DNA from 2 places in the Pengzhenrongella sp. genome. Region 1 is predicted to be linked to the other one. Evidence: predicted binding sites of a transcription regulator. Region 1 holds the regulator's gene; the other holds the start of a gene.
What was found. The regulator Rex, encoded in region 1, represses fermentation and respiration genes when NADH is low (regulators of the CRP and FNR family bind a similar motif). The targets are predictions, from matches to a motif close to CTTGTGAANNNNTTCACAAG.

Region 1 (8,005 bases):
AGGCCGAGCGAGAGCACGGTGAGTCCGGTGACGGCCACGCCCAGGAAGGGCAAGTCGCGCCGGGCCAGCACGACAAGCAGCACGATGATGGCGACCATCGAGCCGACCACTGCGAACTCGTACATGTTGGCCCACGGGGTACGGCCCGCGGCGATGCCGCGCAGCACGACGGCGGCGATGTGCATCGCGAGCGCGAGCATCGTCGTCGAGCGGGCGATGCCGCGGGCCTTGGAGTGCCGCCGGGGCAGCGCGCTGCCGGAGGCTCCGGTCCGTGCCGGTCCGGTGTTCGCCGGCCGCTCGTCCAGACCGGTCCGCTCGGGTGCGAGCGTCGCGGTGCGCGCAGCGCCCGCGCCCGCGCCCGCGCCCGCGCCGACCATCCCGGCGGTCGGCTCTGCACCGCGCCCGGCGCGCCTGACCGCGCTGCCGGCCTGCTCGGCCAGCCGCGCGAGGTCGATCGAGTACGCGATCAGCGCGACGGTGTAGACCGTCGCCGCACTCCACACCAGCTTCGTGCTCAGGTCGCCCAGCTCTACCAGGGTCATCGGCCCGCCTCCGGTCCTGTCAATGCGTCGTCCTGCAGGTCATCGTCGCGAAAATCCGCTGTCACAGCATCCTCTACTTCACCCGGGTTCGCGTCCGGGTCCGCATCCCGGTCCGCGTCCGGGAGCGCCGCCATGACCCGGTCCAGCTCGGCCTGCAGCCCGAGGTCGTCCCCCCGGGCGAGCGCGGCCGCGGTGATCGTGGTGCGACCGGCGCCGTCGGGCACGGCCCGGACCCAGATCCGGCGCCGCGGCGTGAACAACGACGTCGCGAGGCCCGCGAGCGCGGTCAGGGCGAAGAGCAGCACGAACGCGAGCGTGGGGTCGTGCCGCAGGTCGAGCGCGACGTACCTCGGCAGGGCGTCGAACGAGATCGTGCCGAGGCCGTCCGGCAGCTTCGTGGTCTGGCCCGGGCGCACGTACAGCGTGACCGGCACGCCCTTCGCGTTGACCTCCTGCTTCATGCCCTTCTCGTCCAGCTGGTACGCGTTCTGCGGGACGCCGGTGTCCAGGCCGAGGTCGCCGGTCCACACCGAGAGCACCAGCAGCGGCGAGTTGGGCTGCGGGTTCACCGAGCGCCACAGGTTCGGGCCGGTCTCGACCGCCGTCGGGAGCAGGAAGCCGACGACGCCGATCTGCTTGCCGCTCGACACGTCGGGCACCTTGACGACGCCGCGCGAGGTGTACACCTGGTCGGCGGGCAGGAACGGCACGGGTCCGGCGAAGGCGACGTTCCCTGCGGCGTCGTGCACCGTGACGTCCGGCGCGTAGCCGTTGCCCTGCAGGTAGATCTTCGCCCCGTCGACGTCGAGCGGGTGGTTCACCTTGATCGACTCCGGACGTTCGGTGCCGTCCGGCTCGCGCACCGTGACGTCGGCGCGGAAGTACCGCGCGGCGAGGGACTCGGGGTCGAACCGCGCCGCGAACTTGTCGAGGGTGAGAGTGAACGGGGTCAGGCTCGCGGGGTCGAAGCCGGTGCCGCTCTCGAAGGTGTTGTAGTCGACGACGGCGTTCGCGAAGCCGCGGTCCTGCACGACGATCGCCTGACCCCGGTAGTGCAAGAACTGGCCGGCGCCGACCGTGACGAGCAGGCCGAGCAGCGCGAGGTGGAACACGAGGTTGCCCGTCTCGCGCACGTACCCGCGCTCGGCGGCGGCGGTCCAGGTCCCCTCGCCGTCGCCGACGGGCGGCTTCTCCTCGCGCACGTCGACCCGGAACCGCGGCAGCCAGCGCCAACGACCGCGTAGCGCGAGCGCGGCCGCGTCGACGACGGCGCGCGGGCCGGCCGGCGTCGTCGCGGCGGCGCGCGCCGGGAACCGGTCGAACCGGCGCGGGGTGCGCGGCGGGCGGGCCCAGACGGCGCTCAGGTGCGCGCGGGTGCGCGGCACGATGCAGCCGACCAGCGACACGAACAGCAGCAGGTAGATCGCCGAGAACCACACGGAGGAGTAGACGTCGAACGCGCCGATCCGGTCGAGCCAGACGCCGGTGCTCGGGTGGTCGGACAGGTAGGCGGCGACCTTCGCGGGGTCGACGGGCCGCTGCGGCAGCACGGACCCGGGCACGGCGGCCACCGCGAGCAGCATCAGCAGCATGAGCGCGACGCGCATGCTCATGAGCTGGCGCCACACGAAGCGCAGCGTGCCCACGAAGCCGAGCTTGGGCAGGACCGGCGCCTCGCTCTCGGGCGTGGGCGCGTGGCTGAAGGAGTCGTCGATGCCCTCGGGGCGGTAGGAGCTCATCAGACCACCGGCTCGAAGCCGCCGATGAGGCCCTGCAACGACTGCGTCCAGGTACCCCACAGGCCGCTCACCAGAGCCAGTCCGATCACGATCAGCATTGCGCCTCCGAGCCGTGAGATGCCGAGCCGGTGCCGGCGCACGAACGCGAGCACCCGCGCGCTGCGCTGGAACCCGAGCGCGATGAGCAGGAACGGCAGGCCGAGGCCCATGCAGTACGCGACCGACAGCAGCGCGCCGCGCGCGGCTGAGCCGCCGTCGAGCGACAGGGCGATGACCGCCGCGAGGGTCGGGCCGATGCACGGCGCCCAGCCGAGCCCGAACACGATGCCGAGCACGGGCGCGCCCCACAGCCCGGCGGTCGGGCTCGCGTGCAGGCGCCGGTCCTGCTGGAGGAACGGGATGAAGCCGGCGAACGCGATGCCCATCAGGATCACGACGACGCCGAGCACACGGCTGATCGGGCCCCCGAAGCGCCCGAGCTCGGCGCCGAGCGAGCCGGCCAGGGTGCCCAGCGAGACGAACACGACGGTGAACCCGGCGATGAACAGCGCGACGCCGAGCAGCAGCCGGCTGCGGCCGGCGGCGCCCGTCCGACCGGCGCCGCGCGTCCCGCGAGAGCTGCGCGAACTCGCGACGCCGGGGCTCCTCGCTCCGGCGCGACCGGTCTGCGACCGTGCGTCACCCGAGCTTGCGCTACCCGTCCGGGCGCCACCCGACCGGGCGTACGGCTGACCCACCACGGCACCGCTCATCCCGCCGAGGTAGCCGAGGTACCCGGGCACGAGCGGCAGCACGCACGGCGACGCGAACGAGACCAGGCCGGCGACCAGCGCGACCGGGACCGCCAGCAGCATCGAGCCGGAGAACGCGGCCGTCCCGAAGGTGCTCCCGAGGTCGCCGAGGACCCCCATGGACACGGCGCTCACGACCCGGGGCTCGTCGGCATCGGCTCCGCGAGCACGTCGTCGACCAGCGCCCGCAGCGTGGAGCGGTCGGCGAGGCCGAGGATGCGGGCGGCGACCCGGCCGTCGCGGTCGAGCACGACCGTCGTCGGCACGGCCTGCACGGGCACCGCGCCCTGCAGGGCCGCGATCGCGCGGCCGTCGGCGTCCTCGATCGTGGGGTACGGCACCTTGAAGGTCCGCTCGAACGCCTGCGCGGCACCGGCTGCGTCCGTGCCGTTGATGCCGACGAAGCGCACGCCCTTGCCTGCGTAGCCGGTTGCGAGCGCCACCAGGTCGGGGGCCTCCTTGCGGCACGGCGGGCAGGCCGCGTACCAGGTGTTGAGCACGACGACGCCGCCACGTGAGCCGGCGAGGTCGACGACCTTGCCCTCGTAGTCGGTGCCGTCCAGCGCGACCGGGTCGCCGCGGTCGTTCGCGGGCCAGGTCTTCGTGCTGCCGTCACCCGACTGGTACCCCTGGTCGACGGTGTCGTTGCTGCCGTTCGTCCCGCCCGCGCAGCCCGCGAGGAGGGCGAGGGACGCCACGGCCAGCCCGGCGAGCACTCGCCTGGCGATCCCAGTCACGCCCCGGCCACCGCGGAAGCACCCGGGAGCAGGTCGGCGGCGGGCTCGGTGTAGTGGATCCCGGTGAGCCGCTCGTCGTCGAAGTGCAGGGAGGTGAGCGACGCGAGCGAGCACTCCCGGTGCCGCGGGTCGTGCCACAGCCGGCGCTCGGACAGCGCGAGCCGGGTCACCCAGATCGGCAGCTGGTGGCTGACCAGCAGCGCCTCGTGCCCGCTCGCGAGGTCGCGAGCGGCGCCGACCGCCGCGAGCACCCGGTCCGCCTGCTGGCGGTACGGCTCGCCCCAGGACGGGCGGAACGGGTTGCGCAGCAGCGGCCAGAGCTTGGGGTGCTTCAGGGAACCGTCGCCGACTCCGAAGGTCAGCCCCTCGAACTGGTTCTCGGCCTCGAGCAGCCGCTCGTCGGGCTTGATCTCGAGCCCGAGGGCGGCCGCGATGGGCGCCGCAGTCTCTTGGGCACGCTGCAGCGGCGAGGCGACGAGCACCGTGATGTCGCGGTCCGCGACATGCCGCGCGACGCGGTCGGCCATGGCGCGGCCGAGGTCCGACAGCCCGTAGCCGGGCAGCCGTCCGTACAGCACGCCCGCCGGGTTGTGGACCTCGCCGTGCCGCAGGAGATGAATAGTGGTCTGGGCCATGCGCACAGTGTCGCAAACGTGGCTGAGTGCTCAGGCCAGCCCGACGGGGCGCGCCGGTGTGAGATGGACCGGTGTTACCTGGCCTTCTGCGGCGCACGCAGCCCGTCGCGCACCGCACCCATCGCGTCCCCGAGCGCGCGGAGCTGGTCGTCGGTGAGCACGTCCACCACGGCGGCGCGGACAGCCTCGACGTGGCCGGGGGCGGCCTGCACGAGCCAGGCGAGGCCGGCGTCGGTCATCCGGCAGTTCACGCCGCGGCCGTCGGCCTCGCACGCGAAGCGCTCGACGAAGCCGCGCGCCTCCATCCGGTGGATCGTGTGCGTGATCCGGCTGCGCGAGTGCGCGAGTTCGGCGGCGATCAGCGACATCCGTAGTGTGCGATCCGGGGCCTCGGAGAGCCGCACGAGCAGCTCGTACTCGGTCGACGCGAGATCGGCGTCCCGCTCGAGCTGGCGACCGAGGGCCTCGCTGAGGAGCGCGGCGCCCTCGACGTAGGCGCGCCAGTGCCGCTGCTGCTCGGCGGAGAGCCAACGAGGGGTGGTGACGGACTGCGTCGACATCTGGGGTACCTGCTCTGGACTCGTCTCGAACCGACAGATCCTGTTCTAGCACCCGTCGGGCTTGCGTTCTGCTCCTCACTATAGTAGAAATATCAACTAACAAGAACTTGCGTGTTCAGGCATCAGCAGGGTTCGCCCCGGATCCACGACACGCGCCGAACCGATTCAAGGAGATCCACATGACCGTCACCACGCTTCCCACCGAGCTCGTCGCCGGCACCTGGGCCGCTGACCCGTCGCACAGCGAGGCCGGCTTCACGGTCCGCCACGCCGGCATCTCCAAGGTCCGCGGCTTCGTCGGCATCACCGAGGGCACCATCACGGTCGGGGAGAACCTCACCGCCTCGGCCGTCACCGCCACGCTCGACGCCACGTCGATCAACACGCGCGACGCCGGTCGCGACGGGCACCTCCAGGGCGCCGACTTCTTCGACGTCGAGAACTTCCCGGTCTGGACCTTCGCGTCCACGTCGGTCGAGGGCTCCGGTGCCGAGGGCGTCGTCACCGGCGACCTCACGATCCACGGCGTGACCCGCCCGGTCGCCCTGAACGTCGAGTTCAACGGCACCGCGACGGACGTCTACGGCAATCTCCGCGCCGGCTTCTCCGCCAACACGGAGATCTCGCGCAAGGACTTCGGCCTGACCTGGAACGCGGCGCTCGAGGCCGGCGGCGTCATGGTCGGCGACAAGGTCAAGATCAACCTCGAGATCTCGGCCATCAAGGCGGCCTGAGCTCGCCCCTGAACCACCCGCACGACCCGCAGATTCACCCGCAACGTCCGAGCGTTGACGTCCTATAGGACGTCAACGCTCGGACGTTGCTGTGTTTGGCGGCGGGTCAGCCGGTGAGCTCGGACTTTCTGCGGTCATGGAACGCCAGGATCTGCAGCTCCGAACCGAGGTCGACCGAGCGCAGGTCCACCTCGGGCGGCACCCGCAGCGCGCGCGGGGCGAAGTTCAGGATCCCGCTCACCCCGGCCGCGATCACGGCGTCGCACACGTCCTGCGCGACCTCGGCCGGCGTCGAGATCACCGCGATCGTCGCGGCGCCCTCGGCGATGACCTGCGCGAGCCGCTCGGCGGGCTGCACCTCCAGGCCGGCGACGGTCGTGCCGACCACCCGCGGATCGGCGTCGACCAGGCCGACGACGGCGAAGTCGCGTCCGGCGAGGCCCGAGTAGTTGGCCAGCGCATGGCCCAGGTGCCCGATCCCGACGATCACGACGCCGCGCCGGCTCGTCAGCCCGAGCACGACCGTCAGCCGCCGGCTCAGGTGCTCGACGTCGTAGCCCACCCCGCGGGTGCCGTGCGAGCCCAGGCAGGACAGGTCCTTGCGCAGCTGGGCCGAGCCGACGCCGGCGGCGGCCGCGAGCGTGCGCGAGGAGACCGTGCCGACGCCGTCGGCCGCGAGCACCGCCAGGGCCCGCAGGTATCCGGGTAGGCGCCCGACCGTTGCGGGCGGCACCCGCCGCGCGACCGACCCGTCGGCGGCGGGCCGCACGACCGCGCTCATCGCGGGGTCCGCAGGGCCGTGGCCAGCCGGTCGGGGTCGATGCGCCAGAACCCGCGCTGGATCCCGTCGACCAGGACGACCGGCACCTGCTCGCCGTACTCGCGCTCGAGCACACCGCCGTCGTCGGCCGCGTCGACGTCGATCTCGATCCAGCCCGCCCCCGCCGTGGCCGCCGCGTCAGCGACGACCAGGCGCGCCTCGTCACACAGGTGGCAGCCGCTGCGGCCGTACAGAACAACCCGCGCCGCGTCGTCAGTCATGAGCCAACACTAGGCGCCGTCGATAGAGTGGAGCAGTGCCCGAGCTATCGACTGCCGAAGCCGGCACCCCCGTACCCGCGAGGACGACGGCCGCCTTCTTCGACGTGGACAACACGATCATCCGCGGGGCAAGCGCGTTCCATCTCGCGATGGGCCTGCATCGGCGCGGGTTCTTCCGCTACCGCGACCTCGTGCGGGCGTTCGCGCACAACATGCGCTACCAGCTGCTCGGTGAGAACAAGGACCAGATCGACGAGATCCGGTCCCGCGCGCTGAGCATCATGAAGGGACACTCGGTCGCCGAGGTGGTCGCCATCGGCGAGGAGGTCTACGACCAGGTCCTCGAGCTGCGGATCTATCCCGGCACGCGCCAGCTGCTCGACGACCACCTCGCGGCCGGCCGCGAGGTCTGGCTGGTGACCGCGACACCGGTCGAGATCGGCAACCTCATCGCGCGCCGACTGGGCGCGACGGGGTGCCTCGGCACGGTCGCCGAGCACAAGGACGGGTTCTACACCGGCCGGCTCGTGGGCGCCCTGGTGCACGGCGAGGCCAAGGCGAGCGCGGTCCGCGAGCTGGCGGAACGCGAGGGCATCGACCTGAACGCCTCCTACGCCTACGGTGACTCCGCGAACGACGTGCCGATCCTGTCCACCGTCGGCCACCCGTGCGCGATCAACCCCGATCCGCGCCTGCGCAGGCACGCCCAGGTTGCCGGCTGGCCGGTGCGGGAGTTCCGCGGCCGGCGCCGGGCCGCGAAGAAGGGCATCAACGCCGCCAGCTGGGCGGGCCTGGCCTGGGTGGTCGGCCTGGTCCTGCGCTCGATCGGCCGCTCCTTTCGCGGCTGAGCCGAGCCCGCCCGACCCGCCGAGGTAGTACCCCCGCGCCGAGGTAGAGCCGTGCAGGGCTCTATCTCGCGTGGGCGGTACTACCTCGGCGGGCGCTTCGGGGGGACCGGCGGGGTCAGGAGAGGCGGAGCATGGTCCAGGAGACCGGGGGGAGCTCGACGCGGAGGCGGTCGCCCTCGCGCTTGACGTCGGTGTTCTCCCTCGGGACCAGCGTGGTCTCGTCGTCGACGGAGGCGTGCGCGTGCGGGTCGGGGTTCGCGAGCGTCAGGCACTCCTCGAGCTCGATCGCGCCGAGCGCCCGCAGGTCGACGTCGAGCACGAGCGACTCGGTGAGCGAACGGTTCACGGCGAACACGGCGACCGCCCCGGTCTTCGGAT
Region 2 (8,005 bases), on a different contig from region 1:
GCACCCACTTGGGCTCCGGCATCTGGTCGTAGACCTGGCGGACCACGGGGGCCATCTTCTGGCTGACGCGACCGGCGACGATCATCAGGTCGGCCTGGCGCGGCGAGGCGCGGAAGACCTCCATGCCGAAGCGGGACAGGTCGTAGCGGGGCCCGCCGGTCGCCATCATCTCGATCGCACAACATGCCAGGCCGAACGTGACCGGCCACAGCGAACCCTTGCGGAAGTACCCCGCGAGGTTCTCCACCGTGGTCAGCAAGAAGCCGGACGGCGCTGCCTCTTCGATACCCATCTATGCCTGCCCTCCAACGATGTCTTCCACGGCTGCGGTCACTCCCACTCGAATCCTCCGCGGCGCCATTCGTACACGAACGGCACCGTGATCATCACGAGGAACACCAGCATCGCCACGAGTCCGTACATCGCGAGCTCGGTGAAGTTCACGGCCCACGGGTAGAGGAACACGACCTCGATGTCGAAGATGATGAACGTCATCGCGACCAGGTAGTACTTGATCGGGAACCGGCCGCCGCCGATGGCGTGCGGCGTGGGCTCGATGCCGCACTCGTACGCCTCGAGCTTGGCGCGGTTGTAGCGCTTGGGGCCGATGATCATGCTCGTCGCGACCCCGCCGAGGGCCATCACTGCCGCGACGGCCATCATCACCAAGATGGGGACGTAGGGATTCGTCATCGTGGGCCTCTCCTGCGGGGACGGTGGGTCGATGTGCTGGTCGTGCTCGTGCTCGTGCTCATGCGGCCGGCGCCAATCTGCTCAGGCCCGAGATGACCCGGTCCACCATGTCGCCGCCCCGCGGTTCGTAGCAGTCCGAGAGCAGCTTGAGCGTGAAGCGCATGAGCAACGGCCGGGACAGCCCGTACTTGGTGCAGATCCGCATGATCTGCGGGTGCTCGATGAGCTTCACGAAGTAGCGACCGAGCGTGTAGTACCCGCCCAGGTCCTCGCGCATGATGCGCGGGTAGGTCTCCAGCGCCCGCTCGCGCGCCGAGTCCGTGGTCCGGGCCTTGGCCTGCACGATGGCGTCCGCGGCGACCCGGCCGGCCTGCATCGCGTAGGCGATGCCCTCGCCGTTGAACGGGCTGACCATGCCACCGGAGTCCCCGACGAGCATCAGCCCGCGGGTGTACAGCGGGGTGCGGTTGAAGCCCATCGGCAGCGCCGCGCCGCGGACCGGCCCGATCTGGTTCTCGGGAGTGAACTCCCACTCCTTGGGGGCGTTCGCCATCCACTTCGCGAACAGGTCCTTGTAGTCCACCTTGGTCGCCGCGGCGGTCGAGCTCACGCTGCCCAGGCCCACGTTCGCGGTGCCGTCGCCGAGGGCGAAGATCCAGCCGTACCCGGGCATCAGGTTCGACTTGTGCGGCTCACCGTCCCAGAGCTCGAGGTGGCTCTCCATCATCGGGTCCTGGTGCCGCGGGGTCGTGAAGTACGTGCGCACGGCCACCCCCATGGGGCGGTCCATCCGCTTCTCGAGCCCGAGCGCGAGCGGCAGGCGCGCCGAGACGCCGTCGGCCGCGATGACGACGGGGGCGCGGTAGGTGATCTCGTCGCCGCTGCGGCGGCCGTTGTCGTCGACGGGGCGAGCGGTGACGCCCACGACCCGGCCGGTGCGCTCGTCGAGCACCGGCCCGGTGACGTTCGTTCGTTCGAGCAGCTTGGCGCCGGCGGATCGGGCATGCTCGACCAGGGCGTGGTCCAGGCTCATCCGGGTCTTCGCGAGGCCGTACGCGGGGTAGCTCGACAGCTCGGGCCACGGCAACTCCAGGCGGTGCCCGCCGCCGATGACGCGCAGGCCGGCGTTGCGGATCCAGCCGTCCTCCTCGCGGATCGGCAGGCCCATGGCGACCATCTCGCGCGTCGCGCGCGGGGTCAGTCCGTCGCCGCAGACCTTGTCGCGGGGGAACGAGGCCTTCTCCAGCAGGAGCACGGTCAGGCCGGCGCAGGCGCAGTAATAGGCGGCCGTGGAACCGGCAGGGCCGGCTCCTACGACGATGACATCCGCGTCATCGGTGCCCATCTGACTCACTGTCCCGCCCTCTTGTGAAGAAGTTCACGTACGCCAGCGCACCACTGTAAGCCAGGCGCGAGGGACTTTCTGCCCAGAGCGATATTTCCCGCTCTAGAGCGGCCGAGTCCCCCTGTGCAGCGCGACGATACCGCCGGACAGGTTGCGGTAGGCGACGTCCCGCCAGCCCGCCGCGCGCAGCAGGTGGCCGAGCGCGCGCTGGTCGGGCCAGGACCGGATCGACTCGGACAGGTACGCGTACGCGTCCGTCTCCTTGGACACCGCGCGCGCGATCACCGGCAGCGCCCGCATCAGATAGTTCTCGTAGACCGTCCGGAACGGCGCGAGCGTCGCGTGCGAGAACTCGCACACCACGAGCCGCCCGCCCGGGCGCGTGACGCGCAGCATCTCGCGCAGCGCGGCGTCGGTGTCGACGACGTTGCGCAGGCCGAACGAGATCGTCACGGCGTCGAACGACTCGTCGGCGAACGGCAGCCTGGTGGCGTCGCCCGCGACGAACCCGAGGTCCGGCCGGCGCCGCTTGCCGACCGCGAGCATCCCGTAGGAGAAGTCGCACGGCACGACGTCGACCCCGGCGTCCGCGAGCGGCACGCTCGAGGTGCCCGTGCCGGCCGCGAGGTCCAGCACCCGGTCGCCGGCTTGGACGCCCAGCGCGCGGATGGTCGCCGCGCGCCAGCGCCGATCCTGACCGAGGGACATCACATCGTTCGTGAGGTCGTAGCGGGAGGCGATGCCGTCGAACATCTCGGCGACCTCGTGGGGCTGCTTGTCCAGGCTTGCACGCGACATGCGCCCATCGTCTCAGGTCCGACAGCCTCAAAACCCCCCCCTCGCCCGATGTACGTCCCCGGTGTGCCATTCCCGGCCCCCTCGCCAATCGCCCACGTCAGGTGCACGGGTCGGGTGGCGGCGGGGGCGCACACGGGGCGAGGGCGAGGGTCGTCGTCGGGGACAGGGGTGAGCGCGCGCTGGTTGCGGTGCTGGTTGCAGCGAAAGTGCGCTCGGGCGCACATCGGCTGCAACCAGCGAGACAACGAGGCGGGTCGGCGGCGGGAGGGCGGGATTGCGACGGGGGCGACGTCGGGCGGGGCTGCGACGGGGCTACGTCGGGCACGGGGTGCGACGGGGCGGGCAGGTCGGGGCAAACGACGGGGCGCGCGGGTCGTCGTCGGGCAGGGGCTGCGGGAGAAGGTTGGCGGGGGCGGTCTTAGGGTTGGGGGGATGACCACTTCGTCCAGCCCGGCCGCCGGCGCCGTCCCGCAGCCCCTCGTGGTGCGGACGGTGCGGATCGACGATCCCGGCGCCCTGCTCGATCTGCTGCCGCGCGACGCGGCGCTCGCCTGGGTGCGCCGCGGGGACGGCATCGTGGGCTGGGGCGAGGTGCTCCGAGTGCCGGTCACCGGCCCGGACCGGTTCGCCGACGCCGAGCGCGCATGGCACGAGGTGCTCTCCCACGCCGTCGTGCGCGACGAGGTGCACCTGCCCGGCACGGGCGCGGTCGCGTTCGGGTCGTTCGCGTTCGACGAGGACTCCCCCGCCGGCGGGGTCGTGGTGGTGCCCGAGGTCGTCGTCGGGCGCCGCGGCGGGACCAGCTGGCTGACCACGATCGAGACCGGCGCGCGGATCGGGGCCGCACCCTCACTCGCCGCCGTGGCACGCGGCCGCACGCCTGTGACCTCGCCGGGAGCAGTCACGTTCGCCGACGGCGCGGTCAGTGCGGACGGCTGGCTGCACGTCGTCGCGCGCGCCGTGGCCGCGATCCGTGCGGGCGAGGTCGACAAGGTCGTGCTCGCGCGCGACGTGGTCGCCCGGACCGATCACCCGCTCGACCCGCGCTGGGTGCTGGACCGGCTCGCGGACGGCTACCCGTCGTGCTGGACGTTCAGCGTCGACGGCATGCTCGGCGCGACCCCCGAGCTGCTCGTGCGCAGCGAGAAGGGCCTGGTCACCTCGCGGGTGCTCGCCGGGACCATCCGCCGCACCGGCGACGACGACGCCGACCTGGCCCGCGCGGCGATCCTCGCGCATTCCTCGAAGGACCTCGAGGAGCACGAGTACGCAGTGTCCTCGGTGGCCGACGCGCTCGCGCCGTTCTGCTCCTCGACCAACGTGCCCGACGTGCCGTTCGTCCTGCACCTGCCGAACGTGCTGCACCTGGCGAGCGACGTGACGGGGGTTCTGGCAGCCGCGGACCCCGGTCACGCGGGTGGCCTTGGTCACACGGGCGGGCTCGCGGGCTCCAGCGGGCCCGGCCACTCGGGCGCGCCGTCGAGCCTCGCGCTCGCGGCGGCACTGCACCCAACGGCCGCCGTCTGCGGCACGCCGACCCAGGCCGCGCGCGAGCTGATCGGCCGGATCGAAGGCATGGAACGGGCCCGCTACGCCGGTCCAGTCGGCTGGTTCGGGGCCGACGGCGACGGCGAGTGGGGCATCGCGCTGCGCTCCGCCGAGATGGACCCCGACGACCCCCGACGCATCCGGCTGTTCGCCGGCTGCGGCGTCGTCGCGGCATCGAATCCGGCGGCCGAGCTCGCGGAGTCCGAGGCGAAGCTCATCCCCATGCGCAGCGCCCTAGCCTCAGACTGACCGGGCCGGCACACGCGCAAATCCCCGCGCGGCCGCCCCTCGCCCACCAGCCTCCCGCCTGGCTACTCCCAAGTCGCGATCCTGGACGCCGAATTCGTCAATTTGATGCGAGCTCGTCGGTTTCGACCGGCGAACTCACGGATAGATGACGAACTCGTGGGTGGCTGACCGACTCGCGGGCCGAGCTGGTCGCCGGCTCGCCGGCCGACCGGCTCGCCGGTAGCCGGTGAGCTCAACGCCGGGGTCAGCCCGTCAGTCTCGTCAGTGAGCGGGCTCAGTGCATCTCTCAGTGCAGCCAGAGTGCAGTGAATGAGTCGTTTTGGTGCACTTTCGCTGCACAGAGCGCTGCACTGACGTCGAGCGGCAGGCCGAGCAGCGGGTCGGCGAGCGGGGTTTGAGAGCGCTCGAACTCGGAGGTCTACGTCGAACTCGGACACGACAGTGTGCGAGTTCAACCTCAGACTCCGAGTTCGACCTCGACCTCAACCTCAACCTCCATGTTCGGCGGCAGGGTGCGCCGTCGACCTCAACCTCCATGTTCGGCGGCGGGGTCCGGGCGGTTGCACGGCCGAGCGGTGACGTCCTGGGGGACGTCACCGCTCGGGGTTGGGGGATTCGGAGCGCGGGGCCTCGGTCCTCCTAGCCGTTGTTGCCCTGGCCGAACGGGTTCTGGCCGCCCTGGCCCTGGCCGGTGCCGCCGTTCGATCCGCTGCCCGAGCTATCGGCCGTGGCTGCCTTCGCGGCGAGCGTGACGTTGATGTCGAGCGCCTTGCCGCTGCGCACCACGGTCAGCTTGGCCGTGGACTTCGCGGCGAGCTCGCGGACGTAGGCGGTCAGGGACTCCGCTCCCGCGACGGGCTTGGAGTTGATCGCCACGACGACGTCGCCGGTCTTGATCCCGGCGTCGGCGGCCGGTGAGCCGGAGGAGACCTCCTTGACGTCGGCGCCCTGGCGGGTGACACCGTCGGCGGTCGCCTTGCCGTCGGTGAGCGACACCCCGAGGAACGCGTGCTCGGCCGTGCCGGTCTTGACGAGCTGGGCGGCGATGTTCCGGGCCAGGTTGATGGGGATGGCGAAGCCGAGCCCGATCGAACCGGACGTGCCGCTGCTGCCCGAGAGCGTCGCGATCGACGACGTGATGCCGAGCACGCGGCCCTTCGCGTCGAACAGCGGGCCGCCGCTGTTGCCGGGGTTGATCGCGGCGTCGATCTGGATCGCGTTCGTCACGACGACGTCATTGCCCGTCTCGGCCGACGCGGAGACCGGCCGATCGACGGCGGACACGATGCCTGTGGTGACCGTGTTCGCAAGCCCGAGCGGGTTGCCCACGGCCATCACGGGCTCGCCGACGACGGCGGAGTCCGAGGCGCCGAGCGCGGCCGGGGACAGGTCCTTCGGCCCGTTGGTGAGCTTCACCACGGCGAGGTCCGACGTCGGGTCGGTGCCGACGATCTTCGCCTTGTACAGCCGCCCATCGCTGAGGGTGACCTGGACGGAGTCCGCACCGGAGACGACGTGGTTGTTGGTGAGGATGTGCCCGGCCTTGTCGATGATGACGCCCGAGCCTTCCGCGCCGCCGTTCGTCGTCGTGACCTGGATGGCGACGACCGAGGACGAGACCGCAGACGCGACCTTCTCCCAGTCGGGGCTGTCGGAGCTCGAGCCGGACACCGGCGCGGTGTCAGGGGTGGTCGTGCCGAGGGTCGAGAGCGAGGCGGGCGTGGCGTTCTTGGAGTTGTTGTTGTCGAAGGCGCCCGTGAACCCCGCCGTGGCGAACGAGGCAATCAGCGCGGCGGCCGCCGCGGCACCGACCACGCTCACCCAGAGCCGCTGTGGGCGCACCTTCGTGGTGCCCGACGGCGCGGCGGAGGTCGCGGGGTCGACGGGGTAGCCGGCCGGCGGGTAAGGGGGCTGCGGGTAACCGGCCTGCGGGAACCCAGCCTGTTGGTAGCCCGCCTGCGGGTAGCCCGCCTGCGGGTAGCCCGCCTGCGGGTTCGTGGCGTGCGGGTTCGGACCGGGCGCCGCGAACGGGTTGCTGGACGCGTCCGGCTGGACCGGCGCGGGCTGGGCCGCTGCCGGGGCACCCCAGCCGACAGGTGGCTGCGGTGCGGGGTGGCCCCAGCCCGTCGACATCTGCGGCGCGCTGGTCGGCCGCTCGGCCTGGTGCTGCACGGGCGGCTGCGGCGCGGGCGGCTGCTGTGCCGGCGGCTGCTGTACCCACGGCTGCTGCGCCGCGGGCTGCTGTGTCGGCGGCTGCGGCGCCGCTGGCTGCTGTGTCGGCGGCTGCTGTGCCACAGGCTGCTCTGCCGGCGGCTGCTGCGCCACGGGCGGCGGCGGGAACTGCTGGGTCGGGTTGACCGGGACCTGTTGCGTGGCCTCGACCGGCACCTGCTGGGTCGACTCGGAGCCGGATGCCGATCCAGCCCCTTCGGCGCCGGCGCGCTCTGGGGTCTGCTCGTTCTCGGGGCTGTTGGTCATGAGGGCCTCCTTCTTCGTGAACCATCAGACCTCGGGCTGCTGGAGGCAGACCCCAAGGTTCCTGAGAATTCGCTGCGAGTTTCGTTGATGCGCCACTTCACGCGGGTACAGCGACCCGGGTCGGCGCCGGGCGGGCGGACATCGGTCGGGTGCGCGGTCAGTCAGGTGGAATTCGGTCGAGGGCCTGCGCGACGGCCGCAGCGAGCCGCGCGTGCAGGTCGCGCCGGCGCAACCGGTCCACCCGGACCTCCACGACGCTCAGTCCGGGGCCTGGGGTCGCGAGCGCGATCGCGACGTCACCGGCCTCCCGCACGATCTGGTGGCGCACCCCGTAGCCGGCGCACAGGGCGCCGAGGTCCGCGCCGTGCGGAGTCCCGAACACCCGCTCGAACGCGGCCGCGTGCTCGGGCGCGCCGTGTTCGAGGATGCCGAAGATCGAGCCGCCGTCGTCGTTCGCGACGACGATCTGCAGGTCGGGTTCGGGCTCGAGCGGCCCGCGGAGCAGCCCGCCGACATCGTGCAGGAACGTCAGATCCCCGAGCAAGGCTCGCACGCGACGGCCGGGGGTCGCGAGCGCGACCCCGATGGCGGTCGAGATCGTTCCGTCGATGCCGGCCAGGCCGCGGTTGGACAGCACCGCGGGCGCGACGTCCCAGTCGGCGACGAGGTCGAGGTCGCGCACCGAGTTGCTCGAGCCGACGACGAGCACGTCCCCCGGCAGCGACGCCCGGGCGACCTCGCGAGCCAGCAGCGGGCCCCGCACGCGCGTGCCGCTGCGCGAGCGCCGACCCCCGCGGGGAACCGCGTCGAGCACCTCGTCGATCGCTTTGATCGCCGCAGCACCGGCGTCCTGCCAACGCGCCAGCCACTCCGCCGCACTCGCGACCGGGGTGA

Region 2: the regulator Rex is predicted to act here: its motif matches at 2,059-2,078, upstream of VIM26_RS00040 (geranylgeranyl reductase family protein).

Annotation. Positions count from the first base shown of each region.
Region 1 is NZ_DATCNW010000458.1:1,909-9,913, reverse strand. Features, by position in the region: gene ccsB (c-type cytochrome biogenesis protein CcsB) at 1-542, opposite strand, end outside; gene resB (cytochrome c biogenesis protein ResB) at 539-2,281, opposite strand; gene VIM26_RS25755 (cytochrome c biogenesis CcdA family protein) at 2,281-3,192, opposite strand; gene VIM26_RS25750 (TlpA disulfide reductase family protein) at 3,204-3,809, opposite strand; gene VIM26_RS25745 (histidine phosphatase family protein) at 3,806-4,444, opposite strand; gene VIM26_RS25740 (MarR family winged helix-turn-helix transcriptional regulator) at 4,519-5,004, opposite strand; gene VIM26_RS25735 (YceI family protein) at 5,184-5,738, shown strand; gene VIM26_RS25730 (redox-sensing transcriptional repressor Rex) at 5,845-6,519, opposite strand; gene VIM26_RS25725 (glutaredoxin family protein) at 6,516-6,779, opposite strand; gene VIM26_RS25720 (HAD-IB family hydrolase) at 6,815-7,627, shown strand; gene VIM26_RS25715 (alpha-N-arabinofuranosidase) at 7,743-8,005, opposite strand, start outside.
Region 2 is NZ_DATCNW010000002.1:3,099-11,103, forward strand. Features, by position in the region: gene VIM26_RS00030 (NADH-quinone oxidoreductase subunit B family protein) at 1-292, opposite strand, end outside; gene VIM26_RS00035 (NADH-quinone oxidoreductase subunit A) at 331-693, opposite strand; gene VIM26_RS00040 (geranylgeranyl reductase family protein) at 752-2,038, opposite strand; gene VIM26_RS00045 (demethylmenaquinone methyltransferase) at 2,141-2,836, opposite strand; gene VIM26_RS00050 (isochorismate synthase) at 3,269-4,633, shown strand; gene VIM26_RS00055 (trypsin-like peptidase domain-containing protein) at 5,273-7,111, opposite strand; partial or broken gene VIM26_RS00060 (thiamine pyrophosphate-dependent enzyme) at 7,269-8,005, opposite strand, start outside.